Linked DNA regions of Bradyrhizobium diazoefficiens. The protein of the gene in region 2 interacts with the protein of the main gene of each other region in a pairwise test. Links are inferred from orthologs where the notes say so. Each region holds a gene or a part of one and is shown on either strand. Other genes may lie near its edges.

Evidence for each region.
Region 1: the proteins of JJC00_RS20100 (region 2) and JJC00_RS02580 interact in binary tests that used the Escherichia coli proteins (3 or more experiments, as listed by UniProt). The link is inferred for Bradyrhizobium diazoefficiens from one-to-one orthologs.

What each region holds. Positions count from the first base shown.
Region 1 is NZ_CP067102.1:544,621-556,575, reverse strand. The notes cover bases 128-3,089. They hold JJC00_RS02580 (primosomal protein N'), read right to left. Parts: upstream 2,733-3,089; coding sequence 522-2,732; downstream 128-521. Other genes in these bases: JJC00_RS02575 (tyrosine recombinase XerC), read left to right, coding at 2,845-3,089; JJC00_RS02585 (septal ring lytic transglycosylase RlpA family protein), read left to right, coding at 128-290. In the rest of the region: more of JJC00_RS02585, read left to right, coding at 1-127; more of JJC00_RS02575, read left to right, coding at 3,090-3,810; JJC00_RS02570 (DUF4337 domain-containing protein), read left to right, coding at 3,914-4,507; JJC00_RS02565 (hypothetical protein), read right to left, coding at 4,674-5,204; lpdA (dihydrolipoyl dehydrogenase), read right to left, coding at 5,237-6,637; JJC00_RS02555 (SDR family oxidoreductase), read right to left, coding at 6,695-7,456; odhB (2-oxoglutarate dehydrogenase complex dihydrolipoyllysine-residue succinyltransferase), read right to left, coding at 7,512-8,750; JJC00_RS02545 (2-oxoglutarate dehydrogenase E1 component), read right to left, coding at 8,930-11,899.
Region 2 is NZ_CP067102.1:4,300,124-4,312,005, reverse strand. What follows is about bases 4,710-7,598. They hold JJC00_RS20100 (single-stranded DNA-binding protein), read right to left. Parts: upstream 6,460-7,598; coding sequence 5,959-6,459; downstream 4,710-5,958. Other genes in these bases: JJC00_RS20095 (outer membrane protein), read left to right, coding at 6,894-7,598; JJC00_RS20105 (DUF2306 domain-containing protein), read right to left, coding at 5,358-5,756; gyrA (DNA gyrase subunit A), read right to left, coding at 4,710-5,189. Also shown: JJC00_RS20120 (hypothetical protein), read left to right, coding at 98-355; JJC00_RS20115 (potassium transporter Kup), read left to right, coding at 545-2,398; more of gyrA, read right to left, coding at 2,457-4,709; more of JJC00_RS20095, read left to right, coding at 7,599-7,655; JJC00_RS20090 (outer membrane protein), read left to right, coding at 7,887-8,633; JJC00_RS20085 (outer membrane protein), read left to right, coding at 8,792-9,544; excinuclease ABC subunit UvrA, read left to right, coding at 9,868-11,882. UniProt on the Escherichia coli protein: Plays an important role in DNA replication, recombination and repair. Binds to ssDNA and to an array of partner proteins to recruit them to their sites of action during DNA metabolism. Acts as a sliding platform that migrates on DNA via reptation.

The DNA.
Region 1 (11,955 bases), 3.8 Mb from region 2 along the record:
GCACCGGCCGCTCCTTCTCCGGCATGGCCTCGTTCTATGGCAACGAGTCCGGCAGCCGCACCGCGTCGGGCCAGCGCTTCAACCAGAACGCCATGACCGCGGCGCACCGTTCGCTGCCGTTCGGCACCAAGCTGCGCGTCACCCATGGCGGCTCGAGCGTCATCGTCACCATCAATGACCGTGGCCCGTTCGTGCGCGGCCGCGTGCTCGACCTCTCCACCGGCGCTGCCCGCGCCATCGGCCTCACCGGTGCCGGCGTCGGCCGTGTCACCGCGGAAGTCGTCTCCTAACGGCGTTCGACGCGCCTTATCCCGCACGCGCAGTTTTCATCATCGTCCGCAGGGACATGAGCAGTTTGATGCGCGCGTGAAACAGGCCCGTGGTCTTGGGGGACCACGGGCTTTTTGCGTTCTGTCATTCCGGGGCACGCCAAGCGTGAACCCGGAATCTCGAGATTCTCTGGTGCGCAAGTGCGCACCACAGTTCGATGCTGCGCATCGCCCCGGAATGACAGCGGAGGCCTACAAAAAACTCTGCGGATCGACGTCGACCTCGAGCTTCTGATTCCCCTTCGGCTTCGGGCATACCGCGAGCCAGTTCCGCAGATAATCCGACAGGTCGAAACCGCGCGCCGATTTCACCAGGATGCGGAAGCGGTAGCGGCCCTTGATCACGGCGAGCGGGGCTTCCGCCGGGCCCAGCACCACCACACGCTCGTCGCGCGGCGCCAGCGCAACGAGACGGCGGCCCAGGCCCTCCGCGCTCGGACGATCGCCCGCGGAAATGATCAGGCTCGCAAGGCGCCCGAATGGCGGATAGAGCGTGCGCTCGCGCAGGTCGATCTCGCTGTCGTAGAAGGCCTCGCGGTCGCAGGCGATCAGCGCCTTCATCACGGGATGATCCGGCTGATGGGTCTGGAGATAGCCGACGCCGCGGCCCTGCTCGCGTCCGGCGCGGCCGATCACCTGGTTGAGCAATTGCCAGGTGCGTTCCGCCGCGCGCGGATCGCCATTGCTTAAGCCCAGATCCGCATCGACCACGCCAACCAGATTGAGCCGCGGGAAATTGTGGCCCTTGGCGACGAGCTGCGTGCCGATGATGATATCGACACGGCCCTCCGCGATCTCGGCTAGCTCGCTGCGCATCGTCTCGATCGAGGTGATGAGGTCGCTCGACAGCACCATGGTGCGCGCGTCCGGGAACAGCGCGGCCGCCTCCTCCTGCAAGCGCTCGACGCCGGGGCCGACCGCAACCAGCGATTCCTCCGCCGCGCAATGCGGGCACGTGTGCGGACGCGGCATCGAGAAGCCGCAATGATGGCAGACCAGGCGCTGGCGAAAGCGATGATCCACCAGCCAGGCGTCGCAGATGGTGCAGGCGAAGCGATGGCCGCAGGCGCGGCAGAGTGTCAGCGGCGCATAGCCGCGGCGATTGAGGAACAGCAGCGCCTGCTCGCGCTTTTCGATCGCCTTTCTGATCTCGCCGGCCAACCGCGGCGAGATGAACCGGCCGCGCGCCGGCGGCTCGCGGCGCATGTCGATCGCCTCGATATGCGGCATGTGCTGACCGCCGAAGCGCGACGGCAGCGCGATGCGCTGATAGCGGTTCTTGCGCGCATTGACCTCGGACTCGACCGACGGCGTTGCGGACGCCAGCACGATCGGGATCTTGGCGATATGCGCGCGCACCACCGCCATGTCGCGGGCGTGATAATGCACGCCTTCGTCCTGCTTGTAGGCTTGGTCGTGCTCTTCATCGACCACGATGAGGCCGAGATTGGCATAGGGCAGAAACAGCGCCGAACGCGCGCCGACCACGACCGGCGCGGTGCCTTCCGAGATCGCCGCCCAATTGCGCGCGCGGGTGCGCGGCGTGAGCTCTGAGTGCCACTCGATCGGCCGCACGCCAAAACGCTGCGCGAAGCGGTCGAGGAACTGGCCGGTCAGCGCGATCTCCGGCATCAGGATCAGCGTCTGCTTGCCGCGGCGGATCGATTCCGCAATCGCCTCGAAATAGACCTCGGTCTTGCCTGAGCCGGTGACACCGTCGAGCAACGCGACGTGGAAGCTGCCGTTGGCCGCGAGCGCGCGCATCGCATCGACGCCGGCACGCTGCTGCGGCGAAAAATCCGGCCGGCCGAAATCCGGATCGGGCGCCGGTGGCGGAGGCGGCGGCGGCATCGGCTCGACCGTCAGCGTGCCTTCATCGACGAGGCCGTCGATCACGCCGGCCGAGACGCCCGCTTCCTTAGCGGCCTCCGATTTGCCGTGCAGCAGCCGATCCGACAGCACCTCCATCAGGCGCTGGCGCGCCGGCGTCAGTCGTTTCGGGGGATCTCCGACCAGGCGCACACCGGCACGGACCCGCTCGGGACCGAGGTTCTCGCCCATGCGCAGGCACATGCGCAGCACCATGCCGCGCGGGCTCAGCGTGTAATTGGCGACCCAGTCCACGACCGCGCGCAGCTCATCCTTCAGCGGCGGAAGATCGAGCTTTTCGTTGACCTCCTTGAGGCGGTTGTGCAGGCGCGGATCGGGATTGGCGTTTTCCGCCCAGACCACGGCGAGCACCTCGCGGGGCCCGAGCGGCACGCCGACGAGATCGCCGGCCTTCAGCTCCATGCCGCGCGGCACCTTGTAGGAATAGGTCTGGTCGAGCGCGACCGGCACCAGCACGTCGACCATGCGGGTCGCGTTGGCGAGGGCGGTCGTGGTGCGCGACGAATGATCCATGAGGGGAGAATCGGAACCTTGGGGCTTTGAGGCTAGCGCCCCGGGGCGGCCTTAGCGAACAGTAAACCGGTGTGATGCGATATACTGTGCGGAATCATTACGTCCAGAGCGCATGAGCAAAGCGGCCGCCCCTCCAATCGAGCTCGCCAGCGCCGATCCCTCGATCGCGCAGGAGATGGCGCGCTGGCTGGCGCATCTCGGCGCCGAGCGGCGGCTGTCGCCGAAGACTCTGGAGGCCTATGGCCGCGACTTGCGGCAGTGCCTAGATTTCCTCTGCCGTCATTGGGGCGAACGCGTCACGCTAGCCCGTTTTGCGTCACTGGAAGCCACCGATGTCCGCGCCTTCATGGCGATGCGCCGTGCCGACGATATTGCCGGCCGTTCCCTGATGCGCGCGCTGGCGGGCCTGCGCTCGTTCGGCCGCTTCCTCGAGCGCGAAGGCAAAGGCAAGGTCGGAGCACTCTCCGCAATCCGCGCGCCGAAAGTCGCAAAAACCTTGCCGAAGCCGTTGCCGATGGCATCGGCAAAACGCCTGGCCGACGCCGACGAGCGCGCCGGTGAAGACCGCGAGACCTGGATTTTGGCACGCGACGCCGCCGTGATGGCCCTGCTCTATGGCTCGGGCTTGCGCATCTCCGAGGCCCTCGGCCTGAAGCGCCGCGAGGTGCCGAAGGCAGGCGAAGGCGACGTGCTCATCGTCACCGGCAAAGGCAACAAGACGCGCATGGTGCCGGTGCTGCAAAACGTGCTCGCGCTGGTGCAGGAATATGTCGCGATGTGCCCGCACGCGCTGCCGCCGGAAGGACCGATCTTCGTCGGCGCGCGCGGCGGTCCGCTCAGCCCGCGCATCATCCAGCTCGCAATGGAGCGTCTGCGCGGCGCGCTCGGGCTACCCGACAGCGCTACGCCGCATGCGCTGCGACACTCTTTCGCCACGCATCTGCTGTCGCGCGGCGGCGATCTGCGCGCGATCCAGGAATTGCTCGGCCATTCCTCACTCTCGACCACGCAGATCTATACCGGCATCGATTCCGAACGGCTGCTGGAAGTCTATGCAAGCGCGCATCCGCGCCGTTGATTCCTGACATCAAGCTGTCATAGCCGGCTCCTGCCCCGCATGCCTCTTGCGTAGGCCGCGCGGTTCGGTCAAATCGTTGCGGAACCGACACAGGAGGGGACTCATGAGCGCACACGAAAGCATGGAGCACGCCGAGCATGCCGAGCATGCATCCGGCGAGAACAAGAAGATCGCCCTTCTGATCGCGGTGCTGGCGCTGTTCCTGGCGATCTCGGAAACGCTCGGCAAGGGCGCCCAGACCGAGTCGATCAGCAAGAACGTCGAGGCCTCCAATCTCTGGGCATTCTTCCAGGCCAAGAGCATTCGCCGCACGGTGGTCCAGACCGCCGCCGACCAGGGCAAGCTGACATTGGGCGCCGCCACCGACGACGCCATGAAGGCCGCCGTGCAGAAGCAGATCGACGACTGGCAGAAGACGGCGGCGCGCTACCGCTCCGAGCCCGAGACCGGCGAAGGCACCGAGCAGCTCGCCGAGAAGGCCAAGGAAGCCGAGCACGTGCGCGACGAGGCGACCGCGAAATATCATCACTTCGAGCTGGCGTCGGCCGCGTTCCAGATCGGCATCGTGCTGGCGTCGGCCACCATCATCACCGGCATGCTGCCGCTCGCCTGGGTCGCCGGCCTGTTGACGCTCGCCGGACTCGGCATGACCGTGCTCGGCGCATGGTGGCCGCATTTGTTGCATCTGCACGGGTAGGTGAGTTCGGCATCCATTTCAATTCCGTCATCCTGAGGTGCAAGGAGCGCAGTGCGTTAGCACTGTGCTCGGAGCCTCGAAGGATGAACGGCCGAGATGCAGCCGGGCCGTCGCCCTTCGAGGCTCGCCGAAGGGGCGAGCACCTCAGGATGACGGTGAGACATAATCACCGCGCCTCGTGCACGCTTTTGCGAAAGCGCTGGATCAGACGCAGCGTGCGCGAGGACCAGCCTTCGCCGTTGCCCGTGATCAGCTCGCGAATGCGCCGCTTGACAGGCTCGACCAGCTCGGTCGCCTTGGCGCGCACTTTCAGCACCAGCTCGTAGAGCCGCTCGAACCAGCGCATCTCCAGCAGCTTGTCGCGCGTGACGTCGAACACGAAGGCGGTGACACCGACGCCGAGCATCTTTGCGAACAGGATCGTGAAGAGCGCGCTGGTCCAGTATTCATGTGTGAGCAGCCACAGGCCGACCAGCTTGAGCGGAAACAGCGGGATGATCGGGACGGCGAAGACGATCAACGTCATCGCCGGAGAAAGTGCGTCGACGCGCTCCGACAGCCATGACTTGAACCGGGCAAGCGGGATCAGTGCGACCACCCGCGCGACGATCGGTTCGAGGTGGTCCCACAGCCAGGCTTCGATCAGAAAGATGATCGCCAGCAGGACCCAGACCGGTTGAAGAAGGCGGCGCAGCATATGTTTCCCGCCCGATTCGGCCCTGGGCAAACCTACATATGGATGGCCCGCTTGCCGACTGCAAGCGCGGCTTCCTTGATCGCTTCCGAGCGGGTCGGATGCGCATGGCAGGTGCGGGCGAGATCTTCCGCACTGCCCCCGAACTCCATGAGAACGCAGGCTTCATGGATCATTTCGCCGGCCTCAACGCCGATAATGTGCACTCCGAGCACGCGATCGGTCTTCGCATCTGCGAGAATCTTCACGAAGCCATCGGTGGTCTGGTTGACCTTGGAGCGGCCGTTGGCGGTAAAGGGAAACTTCCCGACGGTATAAGCGATGCCCGCCTGCTTCAGCTCCTCCTCGGTCTTGCCGACGGAGGACACTTCCGGGGTGGTATACACCACGCCTGGGATAACGTCGTAATTCACGTGGCCGGCCTGGCCCGCGATGATCTCCGCAACGGCCACGCCTTCATCCTCGGCCTTGTGCGCGAGCATCGGGCCCGCGACGACGTCGCCGATGGCATAAACGCCCTTGAGGCTGGTGGCGAAATGCGGATCGATCTGCACACGACCACGGGGATCGAGCGCGACGCCGGCTTCCTTCAGACCCAGGCCATCGGTGTACGGCACGCGGCCGATGCAGACGAGCACGACGTCGGCTTCGATGGTCTCGGCCGCACCGCCCGCAGCCGGTTCGATTTTCGCAAGCAGTGCCTTGCCGTTCGCTTCGACGCCGGTGACCTTCGAACCAAGCTTGAACGCAAATCCCTGCTTTTCGAGGATGCGCTGGAACTGCTTCGCGATCTCGCCGTCCATGCCGGGCAGGATGCGATCGAGGAATTCGACGACCATGACTTCGGACCCGAGTCTGCGCCACACCGAGCCAAGCTCGAGGCCGATCACACCGGCGCCGATGACCAGCAATCTGCCTGGCACCTTGTCCAGCGACAGCGCGCCGGTCGACGACACGATGCGCTTCTCGTCGATCTCGATGCCTTTGAGGCGCGCGATGTCCGAGCCCGTGGCAATCACGATGTTCCTGGTCTCGATCACCTGCGACTTGCCGTCGGCGGAGACTTCGACCTTGCCGGTGCCGAGAATCTTGCCGGTACCCTTGAGCACGTCGACCTTGTTCTTCTTCATCAGGAACTCGACGCCCTTGACGTTGCCGTCGATGCCCTGCTGCTTGAAGTTCATCATCGCCGGCAATTCGAGCTTCGGCGCGGAGACGCTGACGCCCATCTTGGCGAAGGAGTGGCCGGCTTCCTCGAACATCTCGGAGGCGTGCAGCAGCGCCTTCGACGGCATGCAGCCGACATTGAGGCAGGTGCCGCCGAGCGTGGCGTTCTTTTCGACCACGGCGACTTTCATGCCGAGCTGGCTTGCGCGCACCGCGCAGACATAACCGCCAGGTCCGGTGCCGATGACGACGAGATCGTAGGTAGCCATGAGAGAAAGTCCCGTAAGTTTAGCGTGGTGAGGATGTGTCAGCGTCCGCGCGGCGCGTCAGCGTCCGCCGGACACATCGAGAATGGCTGAGGTGACGTAAGAGGCATCGTCCGACATCAGCCAGACGATGGCATTGGCGATTTCATCCGCAGTGCCGACGCGCTTCATCGGCACCAGATGGGCCAGGCGATGGTGCCGGTCGGGCTCACCACCGGAGGCGTGGATTTCGGTGTCGATCAGGCCGGGGCGGATGCCCGCGACGCGAATGCCCTCGCCGGCAACCTCGTAACCGAGGCCGATGGTGAAGGAATCGATCGCGCCCTTGGACGCGGCATAGTCGACATAGGTGTTCGGTGCGCCGAGCTTGGCAGCAACCGATGACAGATTGACGATGACGCCGCCTTGGCCGCCGTGCTTGGTCGACATCCGCTTGACGGCTTCGCGCGCGCAGAGAATGGAGCCGGTGACGTTGACTGCCATCACGCGCTGGATGCGCTCGGCCGACATCTCGTCGACGCGCACGCCGCTTTTGCCGACGATGCCGCCATTGTTGACGAGCGCGCCGAGCGTGCCGAACTTGTCGGCTTGCTTGAACAGGTCGATGATGTCGCTTTCCTCGGCGACGTCGCACTTCACCGCGATCGCCTTGCCATTGCTGGCCTCGATCTCGGCGACAGCCTCGTCGGCGGCCGTCTTGTTGCTGGCATAGCCGACGACGACACGGTAGCCGCGCGCGGCCGCCGCAATCGCGGTCGCACGACCAATGCCGCGACTGCCGCCGGTGATGACAACGACCTTATCCGTCACGCGCGCCTCCATGGTTCGACACGCGCCGTCGCGCGAGAGGGCGACAGCGCTCGCAAAGCATCGGGGATCAGAGATCGAGCACCAGGCGCGCCGGATCTTCCAGGCTCTCCTTGACGCGAACCAGGAAAGTGACGGCTTCCTTGCCGTCGATCACGCGGTGATCGTAGGACAGCGCCAGATACATCATCGGGCGCACCTCGACCTTGCCGCCGACCACCATCGGCCGCTCCTGGATCTTGTGCATGCCGAGGATGCCGGACTGTGGCGCATTCAGGATCGGGGTCGACATCAGCGAGCCGTAGATGCCGCCATTGGTGATGGTGAAGGTGCCGCCCTGCATCTCGTCGATCTTGAGCTGGCCGTCACGGGCGCGGCGACCGAAATCGGCGATGCCCTTCTCGATGTCGGCGATCGACTTGTTGTCGCAGTCGCGCACCACGGGCACGACGAGGCCCTTGTCGGTGCCGACGGCGACGCCGATGTGGTAGTAGTTCTTGTAGATCAGGTCGGTGCCGTCGATCTCGGCGTTGACGGCGGGGATGTCCTTCAGCGCCTGCACCACGGCCTTGGTGAAGAAGCCCATGAAGCCGAGCTTCGAGCCGTGCTTCTTCTCGAACGCGTCCTTGTAGTGCGCCCGCAACGCCATGACGTTGGTCATGTCGACCTCGTTGAAGGTCGTGAGCATGGCCGCGGTGTTCTGCACGTCCTTGAGGCGGCGCGCGATGGTCTGGCGCAGGCGGGTCATCTTGACGCGCTCTTCGCGGGCGGCGTCATCGGCCGGCGAGGGCGCGCGAACCTGGACGGCGGCGGCGGGCTGGTTGACCGGGGTCGGGGCAGAGGCCGCGCGCTCGATCGCGGCGAGCATGTCGCCCTTGGTGACGCGGCCGTCCTTGCCGGAGCCCGGAACGGTCGAGGCGTCGATGCCGGTCTCGGCGGAAAGTTTTCGCACGGAAGGCGCGAGCGGTGCGTCGGCCGGCGGCGCCTTCGGCGCGGCGGGAGCAGCAGCCGGAGCCGCGGCGGCAGGCGCCGGCGCAGCAGCAGCGGGCTTGGCGGCCGGCTTGGCGCCGGCGGCACCGTCGGTGATCTGGCCGAGCAGCGCACCAACGGCAACCGTCGTGCCATCGGCGGCGATGATTTCGCTCAGCGTGCCCGCGGACGGCGCCGGGACTTCGATGGTGACCTTGTCGGTCTCGAGCTCCACCAAGGGCTCGTCGACGGCGACGGCGTCGCCAGCCTTCTTGAACCAGCGGCCGATGGTGGCCTCGGTGACGGATTCGCCGAGCGTCGGCACACGAATTTCAGTCATGGTCTTTTCCTTAATCGTTTTTTGGCCGTCATCGTCCGCCTTGTGCGCAGTTGCGCACTGGGGCGGACGATCCAGTACTCCGTGACGATCGTGGATCAGAACGGACGCCGCGGCGTACTGGATGCCCCGCCCTTGTGCGCGATTGCGCACTGGGCGGGGCATGACAATTGGAATTTCGGTTAGCTCAGTGCTTCGTCCAGGAACGCCTTCAACTGCGCCTGATGCTTGGACATCAGACCAGTGGCGGTCGCGGCGGAAGCGGCGCGGCCGACATAACGCGGACGCCGGCTCACGCCGTTCACCTGGTTCAGCACCCATTCCAGATAGGGCTCGATGAAGTGCCAGGCACCCATGTTGCGGGGCTCTTCCTGGCACCAGATCACTTCCGCCTTCTTGAAGCGGGACAGCTCGGCCACCAGCGCCTTCAGCGGCACCGGATAGAGCTGCTCGACGCGCATCAGGTAGATGTCGTCGATGCCGCGCTTCTCGCGCTCCTCGTAGAGGTCGTAATAGACCTTGCCCGAGCACAGCACGATGCGGCGGATCTTGTCGTCCGGAACGAGCTTGATCGCCTCGTTCGGCAGCATCTGGGCATCATCATAGAGGATGCGGTGGAAGGTCGTATCCTTGGCGAGCTCCTCCAGACGCGACACGGCCCGCTTGTGACGCAGCAGCGATTTCGGCGTCATCACGATCAGCGGCTTGCGGATCTCGCGATGCAGCTGGCGGCGCAGCACGTGGAAGTAGTTCGCCGGCGTGGTCGGGTAGACCACCTGCATGTTGTCTTCCGCGCACATCTGCAGGTAACGCTCCAGACGCGCCGAAGAGTGCTCCGGTCCCTGGCCCTCATAGCCGTGTGGCAGCAGGCAGACGAGGCCGGACATGCGCAGCCATTTGCGCTCGCCTGAGGAGATGAACTGGTCGAACACGACCTGCGCGCCGTTGGCGAAGTCGCCGAACTGGGCTTCCCACAGGGTCAGCGTGTTCGGCTCGGCGAGCGAGTAGCCGTATTCGAAGCCGAGCACGGCCTCTTCCGACAGCAACGAGTTGATGACCTCGTAGTGGCCCTGCTCGTGGCCGAGATGGTTGAACGGCGTGTAGCGGCTCTCGTCCTCCTGGTCGATCAGGACCGAGTGACGCTGCGAGAAGGTGCCGCGCTCCGAATCCTGTCCGGACAGACGGACGTGATGGTTCTCGTTCAGCAGCGTGCAGAACGCCAGCGCCTCGCCGGTCGCCCAGTCGATGCCCACGCCGGTGTCGATCGCCTTGGCGCGGTTGTCGAGGAAGCGCTGGATGGTGCGGTGAACGCGGAAACCGTCCGGGACCTTGGTGATCTTGCGGCCGATTTCCTTGAGCTCAGCCGTGCCGACCCCGGTGACGCCGCGCCGTGCATCTTCTTCCTGATCGGCGATCTTGAAGCCAGACCACTTGCCGTCGAGCCAGTCAGCCTTGTTCGGCTTGTAGGAGGTGCCGGCCTCGAACTCGGCATCGAGCCGCGCGCGCCAGTCGGCCTTGGCCTTGTCGACCTCGCCCTCGGTCATCACGCCTTCGCTGATCAGGCGGCGGGCGTAGAGCTCGAGCGTCGTCGGATGAGCCGCGATCCTCTTGTACATCACCGGCTGGGTGAAGGCCGGCTCGTCGCCCTCGTTATGGCCATGCCTGCGGTAGCAGAACATGTCGATGACGACGGGCTTGTGGAATTTCTGCCGGAATTCGGTCGCGACCTTGGCCGCGAACACCACGGCTTCCGGATCGTCGCCGTTCACGTGGAAAATCGGCGCGTCGATCATCTTCGCCACGTCAGACGGATAGGGCGAGGAGCGCGAGTAGCGCGGATAGGTGGTGAAGCCGATCTGGTTGTTGACGATGAAGTGCACGGAGCCGCCGGTGCGGTAGCCCTTCAGGTCCGACAGACCGAAGCATTCCGCGACCACGCCCTGGCCGGCGAACGCCGCGTCGCCATGCATGAGCAGCGGCATCACCGAGATGCGCTGGTCCGGCGGATCGCCATGCTGGTCCTGCTTGGCGCGGACTTTTCCGAGCACGACGGGATCGACGATCTCGAGATGCGAGGGGTTCGCGGTCAGCGACAGATGGATACGATTGCCGTCGAACTCGCGGTCCGAGGACGCACCGAGGTGATATTTGACGTCGCCCGAGCCTTCGACCGCGTCGGGATTGGCCGAGCCACCCTTGAATTCGTGGAACAGCGCCCGATGCGCCTTGCCCATCACCTGCGTCAGCACGTTGAGGCGGCCGCGATGCGGCATGCCGACCACGACTTCCTTCACGCCGAGATTGCCGCCGCGCTTGATGATCTGCTCGAGCGCCGGGATCAGCGATTCACCGCCATCGAGGCCGAAGCGCTTCGTGCCGGTGAACTTGGTGTCGCAGAACTTCTCGAAGCCTTCGGCTTCGACCAGCTTCATCAGGATCGCGCGCCGGCCTTCGCGGGTGAACGAGATCTCCTTGTCCGGACCCTCGATGCGCTCCTGGATCCAGGCCTTCTGCGCGGCGTTGCTGATGTGCATGAATTCGACGCCGAGCGTCTGGCAGTAGGTGCGCTCGCAGATCGCGGTGATTTCGCGCAAGTTGGCGTATTCAAGCCCGAGCACGTGATCGAGGAAGATCTTGCGGTCGAAATCGGCTTCGCCGAAGCCGTAGGTGCGCGGGTCGAGCTCTTCGCGGTTGCGCGGGGCTTCGATGCCGAGCGGATCGAGCTTGGCGTGGAAGTGGCCGCGCATGCGATAGGAGCGGATCAGCATCAGGGCGCGGACGGAGTCGCGCGTGGCCTGGAGCACGTCGGCTGAGGAAATGTCAGCGCCCTTGTCGCCGCCCTTGGCCTGCGCCTTGGCGGCGATTTTGGCACCGACCGCCTTCTCCACCTCGGCCCAGTTGCCGTCGAGGGCGGAGGTCAGATCGTCCGTCGGGGCCAGCGGCCAGTTGGCGCGCTCCCAGGACGGGCCCTCGGCGTTCTTCCGGACGTCGGCGGGCTGGTCGTTGAGGCTCTTGAAGAACTCCTGCCACTCGGCGTCGACCGAGGACGGGTCCTTCTCGTAGCGGGCGTAGATTTCGTCGATGTAGGTGGCGTTGATGCCCTGCAAAAAGGAGGAGAGGGCAAAGGCTGCGTTCGCGTCTTGGCGAGACATACTTGAGTTCCTGGCGATTTTGGTTCGCGCATAACAAACGGCGCTGGCGCTGAGCT
Region 2 (11,882 bases):
GGCGAAGACGTCCGGAAACTGGCCATGGTTACTAGTCCAGCCAACGAATGACGGGCCGCACACTGGGCGTGGCGGCCGCATCACAGGGGACCGTCAAATGATCAAGGCTCTTTCAGCGATTGCTATTGCTGCGTGTGTTGCTACCGCCCTCACTCTCCTGCCCGGTTTTGCTCCCACCGTCGAAGCCAGCGTGCCGCAGCCGCTTGCCAAGAGCGACCGGCTCGACATCAAGACCATCGGCCGCGATTGTTCGCAGCAAGCCTGGCCCAACTTCGAGGCCTCCTGCCTGCGCCGCGCTGGCACCAAGGCCGACGTTCGCGTCGCTCGCCTTGTGACGGCAGACCGGACCCCGTAGGCGGTCTGTCAGCTCGGTGTCATGAACCTCGCGATAAACACCATGGATATTTGCGACGTCTCGTCGCAGACTGTGTGACTCTCGCGTCCCTCGGAATGGCCCGACGGGCGCGATTCCATCGAGGGGTCGCATTTGTCCAGTACGCCCGCAGTCGCTTCCGGCCATCACCCCGACCCTCTGCCGATTGCCATGACCATGGGCGCCCTCGGGGTGGTCTATGGCGATATCGGCACCAGCCCTCTCTACGCCCTGAAGGAAGCCGCCAAGGCAGCCGCCCGTGGCGGTACCGTGACTCCCGAGGCTGTCCTGGGCGTTGCCTCGCTCATCCTCTGGGCGCTGCTGCTGATCATCTCACTGAAATATGCGCTGCTGATCCTGCGCGCGGACAACCGCGGCGAAGGCGGCATCGTCGCGCTATTGGCACTGCTGCACGCCCGTCACGCCCAGCCAGGTACCTGGCGCGCGCATCTCCTGGTGGTCGGCCTGATCGGCGCGGCCCTGCTCTATGGCGACGGCGCGATCACGCCGGCGATCTCGGTGCTCTCAGCCATCGAGGGCCTCAAGGTCGACGCCCCCTCGCTCGCGCCGGCGGTGGTGCCCATCACCATCGTCATCCTGGTCGGCCTGTTCATGATGCAGAAGCAGGGCGCGGGCTTCATCGGCCGCATCTTCGGACCGGTGATGCTGGCCTGGTTCTTCGTGCTCGCCGCGCTCGGCATCCACGGCATCGTCAAGGCGCCCGCCGTGCTGGCGGCGCTCAGCCCGCTCTATGCGTTCGACTTCCTGATCCACCAGGATTTCCACGTCTCCTTCGCGATCCTCGGCGCAGCCTTCCTCGCCGTGACCGGCGGTGAAGCCATGTATGCCGACATGGGGCATTTCGGGCGCCTGCCGATCCGGCTCGCGTGGTTCGCGATCTGCCTGCCGGCGCTGGTGCTGAATTATTTCGGCCAGGCCGCGCTTCTGATCACCGATCCCACGATGATCGAAAATCCGTTCTTCCAGCTCTGCCCGGACGTCCTGCATTACGGACTGGTCGCGTTCTCGGCCGTCGCGACCGTGATCGCCTCGCAGGCGATCATCTCCGGCGTGTTCTCGCTGACCCAGCAATCGATCCAGCTCGGCTTCCTGCCGCGCATGCAGATCCGCCACACCACCAGCGACGCGATCGGCCAGATCTACGTGCCGCTGGTGAACTGGCTGCTCGCCGCCGCAACGCTCGGCGCGGTGCTAAGCTTCGGAACCTCGGATGCACTGGCCGGCGCTTATGGTATCGCGGTGTCGCTGCTGATGGCGATCACCACGCTGCTCGCCGCACTGGTCGCGATCCAGTGGGGCTATTCGCCCTGGCTCGTGGTCGCCGTGAACGGCTTCTTCTTCGTGATCGACGTGATCTTCTTCTCCGCCAACTCGATCAAGCTGTTCGAGGGCGGCTGGTTTCCGCTGCTGCTCGCCGCCTTCGTCGCCTTCCTGATGCTGACCTGGCGCAGCGGTGTGAAGCTGGTCGAGGCCGCGCGCGGAAAGCTGCGTCAACCCGAGGAAGACCTGATCGAGACAGCGGTGAACAAGTGCCGCGCAAGGCTGCCTGGGACTGCGGTATTCCTGGCCTCCGCGCCGAACGGCGTGCCGCTGGCGCTGACGCAGTTCGTCAAGCACAACCACGTGCTGCACGAACGCGTCATCCTCGTCACGGTGCTGATCGAGGAGCTGCCTCACGTTGCCGACCAGGACCGGAACGAGGTGATCGAGATCATCACCGGCATCACCCGCGTGATCCTGCATTACGGCTTCATGCAGAACCCGACGATCTATGAGGGACTGACGCTCGCCTGCCGCCAGGGCAAGCTGCCCGGCATCGACCTCTCCGACATCACCTATTATGTCGGCCGCGAGACCATCATCCCGAGCGAGGACATTCCGGGCATGTGGGTCTGGCGCGAAGGCCTGTTCGCCTTCCTTCAGCGCAACGCCGAACGCTCGGCGGCATTCTTCGGCGTGCCGACCAAGCAGGTCGTGGAGTTCGGCACGGAGCTGGAGATCTAATGTCGCGAATAGCGAGTGGCGATTAGCGAATGGAGTAGCAAGGCATATTCGCTACTCCCTATTCGCCATTCGCCCCGTTTCCGCTCTCGGCCTCTTCCGTGATGTGCTCGACCGACACCACGTGCTCGTCCTCAGCGGTGTCGAACACGATCACGCCCTGGGTCGAGCGGCCGGCGATGCGGATGCCTTCGACCGGGCAGCGGATCAGCTGGCCCTTGTCGGTGACCAGCATGATTTGATCCGCATCCTCAACGGGGAAGGACGCGACGAGATTGCCGTTGCGATTGTTGACGCTCATGGCGACGATGCCTTTGCCGCCGCGACCCGTGGTGCGGTACTCGTAGGACGAGGTCCGCTTGCCATAGCCGTTGACGGAGACGGTCAGCACGACCTGCTCGGCCGCCGACATCTCGGCATAGCGCTCCTGCGGGAGCTGGAAGCTGCCGGAGGTTTCCTCGGCCTCGGCGTCCACCGCAGCCTCTTCCGTCGCGGCTTCGCCAGCGACGGCGCGGCGCATCTTCAGGTAGGCCGACCGCTCGTCCGAAGTGGTCTCGACATGGCGCAGGATCGCCAGCGAAATCACCTTGTCGCCGTCGCCAAGCGCGATGCCGCGCACGCCCATCGAGGTGCGCCCGGTGAACACGCGCACGTCAGGGACAGCGAAGCGGATGCACTGGCCGCCGGCGCCGGTCAGCAGCACGTCGTCGCGCTCGGTGCAGATCTGCACGTCGACGATTGCCTCGTTGTCGTCGAGCTTCATGGCGATGATGCCGGAGCGGCGGACGTCGACGAAGTCGGACAGCTTGTTGCGCCGGACGTTACCGCCTGTCGTGGCGAACATCACGTCGAGGTTGGCCCAGGTCGACTCATCCTCCGGCAGCGGCATGATAGTGGTGATGCGCTCGCCCTGCTCCAGCGGCAGGATGTTGATCAGCGCCTTGCCGCGCGCGTTCGGCGCCGCCATCGGCAGCCGCCAGACCTTCTCCTTGTAGACCTGGCCGCGGGACGAGAAGAACAGCACCGGAGTATGCGTGGAGGCCACGAACAGACGGCTGACGAAATCCTCGTCGCGGGTCTGCATGCCGGCGCGGCCCTTGCCGCCGCGGCGTTGCGCCCGATAGGCCGACAGCGGCACGCGCTTGACGTAGCCGGCGTGGGACACGGTGACGACCATGTCCTCACGCTGGATCAGGTCCTCGTCCTCGACCTCGCCTTCCTGCTCCATGATCACGGTGCGGCGCGGCGTGGCGAACTCGGCCTTCACCTCGGCGAGCTCGGTCTTGATGATCCCCAGCACGCGCTCGCGCGAGCGTAGGATGTCGAGATAGTCGGCGATCTCACCGGCGAGCTTGTCGAGCTCGTCGCGGATTTCGTCACGGCCAAGCGCGGTGAGGCGTTGGAGGCGCAGATCGAGAATGGCTCTCGCCTGTTCCATCGACAGCCGGATCGTGCCGTCCTCGCTGATGCGGTGGCGTGGATCGTCGATCAGCGTCAGCATGTCCTCGACGTCCCGGGCCGGCCAGTCGCGCGACATCAGGGTGTCGCGCGCGGTGGTCGGGTCGGGTGAGGTCCGGATGACGCGGATCATCTCGTCGATATTGGCGACCGCGATCGCCAGACCGACCAGGATATGGGCGCGATCGCGCGCCTTGGCGAGCAGATACTTGGTGCGCCGCGTGACGACCCGTTCACGGAAGTCGACGAAGATGGCCAGCAGGTCCTTCAGATGCATGATCCGCGGACGGCCGCTGTCGAGGGCCACCATGTTGACGCCGAAGCTCGTCTGCAGCGGCGTGAACCGATACAACTGGTTCAGCACCACATCCGGCACGGCGTCGCGTTTCAATTCGATCACGACGCGATAGCCTTCGCGGTCCGATTCATCGCGCAGGTCGCCGATGCCCTCGATCTTCTTTTCCTTGACCAGCTCGGCGATGCGCTCGACCATCGTCGCCTTGTTCACCTGGTAGGGAATCTCGGTGATGATGAGCGCCTCGCGCTCCTTGCGGATGGTCTCGATCGCGACCTTGCCGCGCATGACGATCGAGCCACGGCCGAGGTGATAGGCGGCGCGGATGCCCGCCCGTCCGAGAATGACGCCGCCGGTCGGGAAATCCGGTCCCGGCACGATGTTGATGAGCTCGTCGATGGTCAGTGCGGGGTTGTCGATCAACGCAACGCAGGCGTCGATGACTTCGCCGAGATTGTGCGGCGGGATGTTGGTCGCCATGCCGACCGCGATGCCGCCCGCACCGTTGACCAGAAGGTTCGGGAACTTGGCCGGAAGAACCGACGGCTCGGTCTCGTTGTTGTCGTAGTTCGGCTGGAAGTCGACGGTGTCCTTGTCGATATCGGCCAACAGCGCCAGCGCCGCCTTGGTCAGGCGCGCTTCGGTGTAACGATAGGCGGCTGGGGGATCGCCGTCGACGGAACCGAAATTGCCCTGGCCGTCGATCAGCGGCACGCGCATCGAGAAGTCCTGCGCCATGCGGACCATGGCGTCGTAGATCGACTGGTCGCCGTGCGGGTGATACTTACCGATGACGTCGCCGACCACGCGGGCGGATTTGACGTACTTCTTGTCGGGCGTGTGCCCCTGCTCGTTCATCGAGTAGAGGATGCGGCGATGCACCGGCTTCAGACCGTCGCGGGCATCAGGCAGCGCGCGCGCCACGATCACGCTCATGGCGTAGTCGAGATACGACTTCTTCATCTCCTCGAAGATGGAGACGGGGCGAATATCCGAGCGCTCCGGCTCATCGCCGGGCTTCTTGTTGTCGTCGTCGGCCAAGGGGGAATCCGGTGAGTTTTTATCTGGGAATCATATAGCGCATCGAGGCCCTGATAACCACCCTTGCGAGCTCTTGGGAAGCGGTTTTTCCGTTTGTTTTTCCAGAGACTTACGCCCTTCTCGCCACCGTCATCAGCGACACCGGAACGAGCCACCCGCAACCGTCGATTATGCCCCGAAAAGCACCTGGTGCATGATCCGGCCGGGCACCAGCGTGAACAGTCCCGCCACGACCAGCGCACCGGTGAAGAGCAGGATCATGATGCGACGGTGATCGGTCACGCGATGCGTGTGGGCCCGCCACACCGCCAGCGGCAGCATCAGCAGCGTGAAGATCGACAGGAGGTGGATCGGGCTGAACGGCCCGACCAGGCGGATCTGGTGGATCCAGAACGACGAGGCCGCCACCACGGCCATCAGCGCCACCCAAATCCAGCCGAACGTCCGATGGGGCAGCGTGCCCTTGGGCGCGGCGAACTGGACGATACCAAGCACGAAGGCCGCCATCGCCGCGAAGGCGTGCAGCGGGATCGCCGGAGCAGCGTCAAGCAGCGGCGCGAGGTTCATGGGGGCGCATCCTCCGATCGGGAACCAACCATGTGAATAGGATTAACATAAAGTTAATACCATTCACATTGCGACCCGTCAAAGGCTTTAGGCAGCATACGAGGCCAGCCCGGGAAAACCGAGCTTCGCCCGTCAATTGGTAAGAAATCCTGCCGCTTTACGCGAGCACCGGCAAAGTCCGGAATGAAGCGCCCGTCCCGCCTCAGAACGGGATGTCGTCGTCCATGTCGTTGTTGCGGCCACCGCCGGTGCCTGCGGCCACGGCACGGCGCGGTGCGCTGCTGACGGGACCGGAGGAGCCGAAATCGCCGCCCGGCTCGTCGCCGAAGCTGCCGCCTCCCCCGCCACCGCCGCGGCCGTCGAGCATCGTCAGGGTCGAGTTGAAGCCTTGGAGCACGACCTCGGTGGAGTACTTCTCCACGCCGCTCTGGTCGGTCCATTTGCGGGTCTGGAGCGCGCCCTCGATGTAAACCTTGGCGCCCTTCTTCAGGTACTGCTCGGCGACCTTGCAGAGACCTTCATTGAAGATTACCACGCGATGCCACTCGGTCTTTTCCTTGCGTTCGCCGCTGTTCTTGTCGCGCCAGGTCTCCGATGTGGCGATGCTCAGATTCGCGATCGGCCGCCCGTCCTGGGTGCGGCGGATTTCGGGATCCTTGCCGAGATTTCCAACCAGAATGACCTTGTTGACGCTTCCCGCCATCGCCGCTCTCCACTCCAAATGCACTGAATTTCGAAAAGGCGCGCCCGCGCTGTCGCCTGTTGGGCCGACCCTATACGCTTACAGGCGCCGATCGGCCCGCCACGCCCTCGGTTATCCCCACATATAGCATCGGCTGAACATTTGTTCCAGATTTGTTCCTGTCGAAATTGTTCGCTGCAGAGTCCGCACGCCGGTTCCCGTGCCGCTCTTCACCGCGCGATGCATAGGAACCTCGCCGAGTTCCTTAGAAGCAGAAAAAGCACCTAACATTCATCAAGTTACGCGCACCTTCAATTGACCCGCAACTGTTGCATTCCGGAGACGGACTCTACCTCCGGAGGGCGCTACAGTTGCCTCGGAATTGGTTCTTATGGGCGTCACGCCTGATTGACCGCCTCGGGGCTTCTTGAGCGGACAAAACTGGGGAGACTGCAATGAAGAAAATTCTGTTTAGTACTATCGGTATGGTTGTGTTTGGCCTGTCCGCGCCCGCGAGCGCGGCGGATCTTGCGGCGCGTCCCTACACCAAAGCGCCGGCGCCGATGATCGCCACCATCTACGACTGGAGCGGCTTCTACATCGGCATCAACGGCGGTGGCGGATCGAGCCGCAATTGCTGGGACTTCGTGACGCCGGTAGCAGGCGCGCTGATCACCGACGGCTGCCATAACGCAACCGGCGGCACGGTGGGTGGCCAGGTCGGCTATCGCTGGCAGTCCAGCCAGTGGGTGTTTGGCTTCGAAGGCCAAGGCAACTGGGCGGACTTCAGCGGAAGCAATATTAGCCCGACGGCCCTGGGTCAGGAGAACCGTTCAAGGATCGATGCCTTCGGCCTGATTACAGGCCAAATCGGCTATGCGTGGAACAACGTCTTGGTCTACGTGAAAGGCGGCGGCGCGGTCGTGGCCGACAAGTACGACCTCGCCGTCGCACCTGGATTCGTGGGTGCAGGCGGCATCTTTGGTTCGGCCCGCGAAACTCGATGGGGCGGAACGGTTGGCGCAGGTCTCGAATTTGGCTTCACCCCGAACTGGTCGGTTGGCGTCGAGTACGACCACATTTTCCTTGGCCATCGTAACGTCGATTTCACCTTGGGCGGGGCTTTCGTCCAGACCGAACGGATCGGCCAGGACGTCGATATGGGCCTCGTCCGCCTGAACTACCGCTGGGGCGGCCCGATGATCGCGAAGTACTGATCCCCCTGAAATCATTCGAGAAAGGCCGGCCTTGTGCCGGCCTTTTTGTTGCTGGTTCCCGATGGGAACTTTAGGTCAGCGAATGCCACATTTTGCACCCGTTGTGACTTTTGGGAGACGCAACTTGCGGCTTCAATCGTGTAAGCACGTCATCAGTTGGACCACAGCGTCCGATTCTGCTTCCGACGCACGGAAGTCCAAAACAGAAACTGGGACTGGGATTTGTTGAATATGAAAAAGATTTTCTTGGCTTCGGCCTGTCTGCTCGCCCTCACTGGCGCCGCTTCGGCTGCCGATCTGGCGGCTCGCCCCTACACCAAGGCTCCGGTGGCCGTGGCTTCCGTCTACAATTGGACCGGCTTCTACATCGGCGCCAATGCCGGTGGCGGCTCGAGCCACAATTGCTGGGACACGACCAGCGTCGGCGGTGCTGCCGTCCCCACGACGAGCGAGGGTTGCCATGATGCGACCGGCGCTCTCGCCGGCGGTCAAATCGGTTATCGGTGGCAGTCCGCCGCTTGGGTGTTCGGCGTCGAAGCGCAGGGTGATTGGGCTGATCTGAAGGGCTCGAACACAAGCACGCCGGCCGCTTTTTTCCCGCTGGTGAACAATACCAAGATCGACGCCATCGGCCTCTTCACCGGTCAAGTCGGTTACGCTTGGAACAACGTGCTCTGGTACGTGAAGGGCGGCGCGGCCGTCACCCACAACAAGTTCAGCGGCACTCTGGCCGGCGTCACGTTCGGCGAGGCGACCGAGACCCGTTGGGGTGGCGTCGTCGGCACGGGCATCGAGTTCGGTTTCGCGCCGAACTGGTCGGTGGCGATCGAATACGACCACCTGTTCATGGGCAAGCACAGCGACAGCTTCACTGCGTTTGGCCTGCCCTTCCGCACGGACAGCATCAAGCAGGATGTGGATATGGGCACCGTCCGCCTGAACTACACCTTCGGTGGCCCGGTCGTCGCCAAGTACTGAGCTGAAGTACTGATCTTCGCCACCTGCGTCACATCGTTACGAAAGGCCGGCCTTGTGCCGGCCTTTTTGTTTTCGCGGCCCGGCGCGCCGAACCGTCAAGGAATCGTAGGGCGCACGCATTGCGCTCGCGAATTGCTTGAGCGAGTTGGGGATCTGACATGAAAACTTGCGCGCTGGCCGCGGTCGGCTTGTTCGCACTCGGCGCAGTCGCGCCGGCCGGTGCCGCGGATCTCCCGCTCTATAAGGCGCCGGTGGCACCGCTAGCCGCCCTCGAATGGACCGGCGTTTACGGCGGCATCAATGGTGGCGGCGGCCTCGGCCATGCCTGCTGGAGCGTTGTTGCCGTCAGCGGTGTTCCGATCGATCCGGCCGTCGGCGAAGGCTGCCACAATGCCAGCGGCGGCACGGTCGGTGCCCAGCTCGGCTATCGCTGGCAGAAGGCGCACTGGGTTCTCGGCGTCGAAGCCCAGGGTAACTGGGCCGACTTCAAAGGCAACAATGTCAGCCTGGTGCTGGCGCCCCTGAACAACCGGACCAGGATCGACAGCTTTGGTCTGTTCACCGGCCAGCTCGGCTACACCGTGAACAGCCTGCTGTTCTACGGCAAGGCCGGCGCCGCCGTCGCGCACGACAAATACGACGAGTTCATTCCGGGCGTCGGCGTCGTGTCCAACACGCTCAGCCAGACCCGCTGGGGCTACAGCGCGGGCTTCGGCGTGGAATACGCCTTTGCGGAGAACTGGTCGATCGGCGGTGAGTACGACCATCTGTTCCTCGGCCATCACGGCGGCGATCTCGCCAGCAGTATCCTCGTTCCGCCGGGACGCACCGAGCGGATTGGCCAGGACGTCGATATCGGGCTGATCCGCGTCAACTACCGCTGGGGCGGCCCGGTCGTCGCCAAATACTGAGCCAGCTACGAACTCCGGAGGACTCCCTCCAAGGTCCTCCCCATCTGCGGATTCCCCAAGGTCCGCAGTCAATGGTGAACGAAGGGCCGGCCTCGCGGCCGGCCCTTCGCTTGTTCCGGACGACGCAGCTGCTGCAAGACCTGCTGCCAAGTCCCGCCAGCGCGCCAACAATCCGTTGACGATTCGCAAGTCGCACTAGAAATCCGTCTCCGTTCTTCCTACGTTCGCTCGCAACCCCATCGGCGCCGATCCCGGTTCCGGCGAAGCGCGCCTTTTACGTCGGCGCGATCGCGCACCTTTGGGATTCCTTGAGGGCAACTCGGATGGATGAAGTGATCAAGGCGAAGCGCCAACAGCAGAACGCGGGGTCACACCTGCGCGCAATTACGATCCGTGGCGCGCGCGAGCACAACCTCAAGAACATCGACGTCGAGATTCCCCGCGACAAGCTCGTGGTGTTCACCGGCCTCTCCGGCTCCGGCAAATCGTCGCTCGCCTTCGACACCATCTACGCCGAAGGCCAGCGCCGCTATGTCGAGTCGCTCTCGGCCTATGCACGCCAGTTCCTGGAGATGATGCAGAAGCCTGATGTCGACCAGATCGACGGCCTGTCGCCGGCAATCTCGATCGAACAGAAGACGACGTCGAAGAACCCGCGCTCCACCGTCGGCACCGTCACAGAGATTTACGACTACATGCGCCTGCTCTGGGCGCGCGTCGGCGTGCCCTATTCGCCCGCGACCGGACTTCCGATCGAGAGCCAGACCGTCTCGCAGATGGTCGACCGCGTGCTGGCGCTGCCCGAAGGCACTCGCCTCTATCTGCTCGCGCCTGTCGTGCGTGGCCGCAAGGGCGAGTACCGCAAAGAGCTTGCCGAATGGCTCAAGAAGGGCTTTCAGCGCGTCAAGATCGACGGCACCTTTTACGAGCTTGCGGAAGCGCCTGTTCTCGACAAGAAATTCCCGCACGACATCGACGTCGTCGTCGACCGCATCGTGGTGCGCGCCGACATCGGCCAGCGCCTCGCCGAAAGTTTTGAGACCGCACTGAAGCTCGCCGAGGGCCTCGCCGTGGTCGAGTTTGCCGACGCGCCTGCGGCGGCGCCGGTCGAGGAGAAAAAGAAGACCGCAAAAATCCACGACAAGAGCGGCCCCGAGCGGATCCTGTTCTCGGAAAAGTTTGCCTGTCCAGTGTCCGGCTTCACCATCCCCGAGATCGAGCCGCGCCTGTTCTCGTTCAACAACCCCTACGGCGCGTGCCCGGCCTGCGGCGGCCTCGGCGTCGAGCAGCATGTCGATGAAGACCTCGTCATCCCCGACAAGGAGCTCGCGATCGGCAAGGGCGCGATCGCGCCCTGGGCCAAATCGTCGTCGCCCTATTACACGCAGACGCTGACCGCGCTCGGCAAGCACTACAAGTTCACGCTGACCAGCAAGTGGAAGGATCTGCCCAAGAAGACGAGAGACGCGATCCTCCATGGCTCCGGCGAGGACGAGATCAAGTTCTCCTACGAGGACGGCGTCCGTTCCTACGACACCAAGAAGCCGTTCGAAGGCGTCATCACCAATATCAACCGCCGCTACCGCGAAACCGAGAGCGAGTGGGCGCGCGAGGAGCTGGCGAAATACTTCCACGACGTGCCCTGCGGCGCCTGCAACGGTTTCCGGCTCAAGCCCGAGGCGCTCTGCGTCAGAATCGGCGGCAAGCATATCGGCGAGATTTCTGAGCTGTCCGTCAAGGGCGCCGGCGCGTGGTTCGAAACTGTGCCGGAAGCGCTGAACGCGCAGCAGAACGAGATTGCCGGACGCATCCTCAAGGAGATCCGCGAACGCCTCACCTTCCTGCTCGACGTCGGCCTCAACTATCTCACCCTCTCCCGCTCCTCCGGCACGCTGTCCGGCGGCGAGAGCCAGCGCATCCGCCTGGCCTCGCAGATCGGCTCGGGCCTGACGGGCGTGCTCTACGTGCTGGACGAGCCGTCGATCGGCCTGCACCAGCGCGACAACGCGCGCCTGCTCGACACCCTCAAGCGGCTTCGCGACCTCGGCAACACCGTGATCGTGGTCGAACATGACGAGGATGCCATTCTGCTGGCCGACCACGTGCTCGACATCGGCCCCGGCGCCGGCATGCATGGCGGCCACATCATTGCCGAAGGCACGCCCGCCGAGATCATGCGCAACCCGAAATCGCTGACCGGCAAATATCTCACCGGCGAGCTTGAGGTCGAGGTGCCGGAGCGGCGTCCGCCGAACCATCGCCGCACCATCAAGGTGGTGAACGCGCGCGGCAATAACCTCAAGAACGTCACGGCGGAAATTCCGCTCGGCCTGTTCAC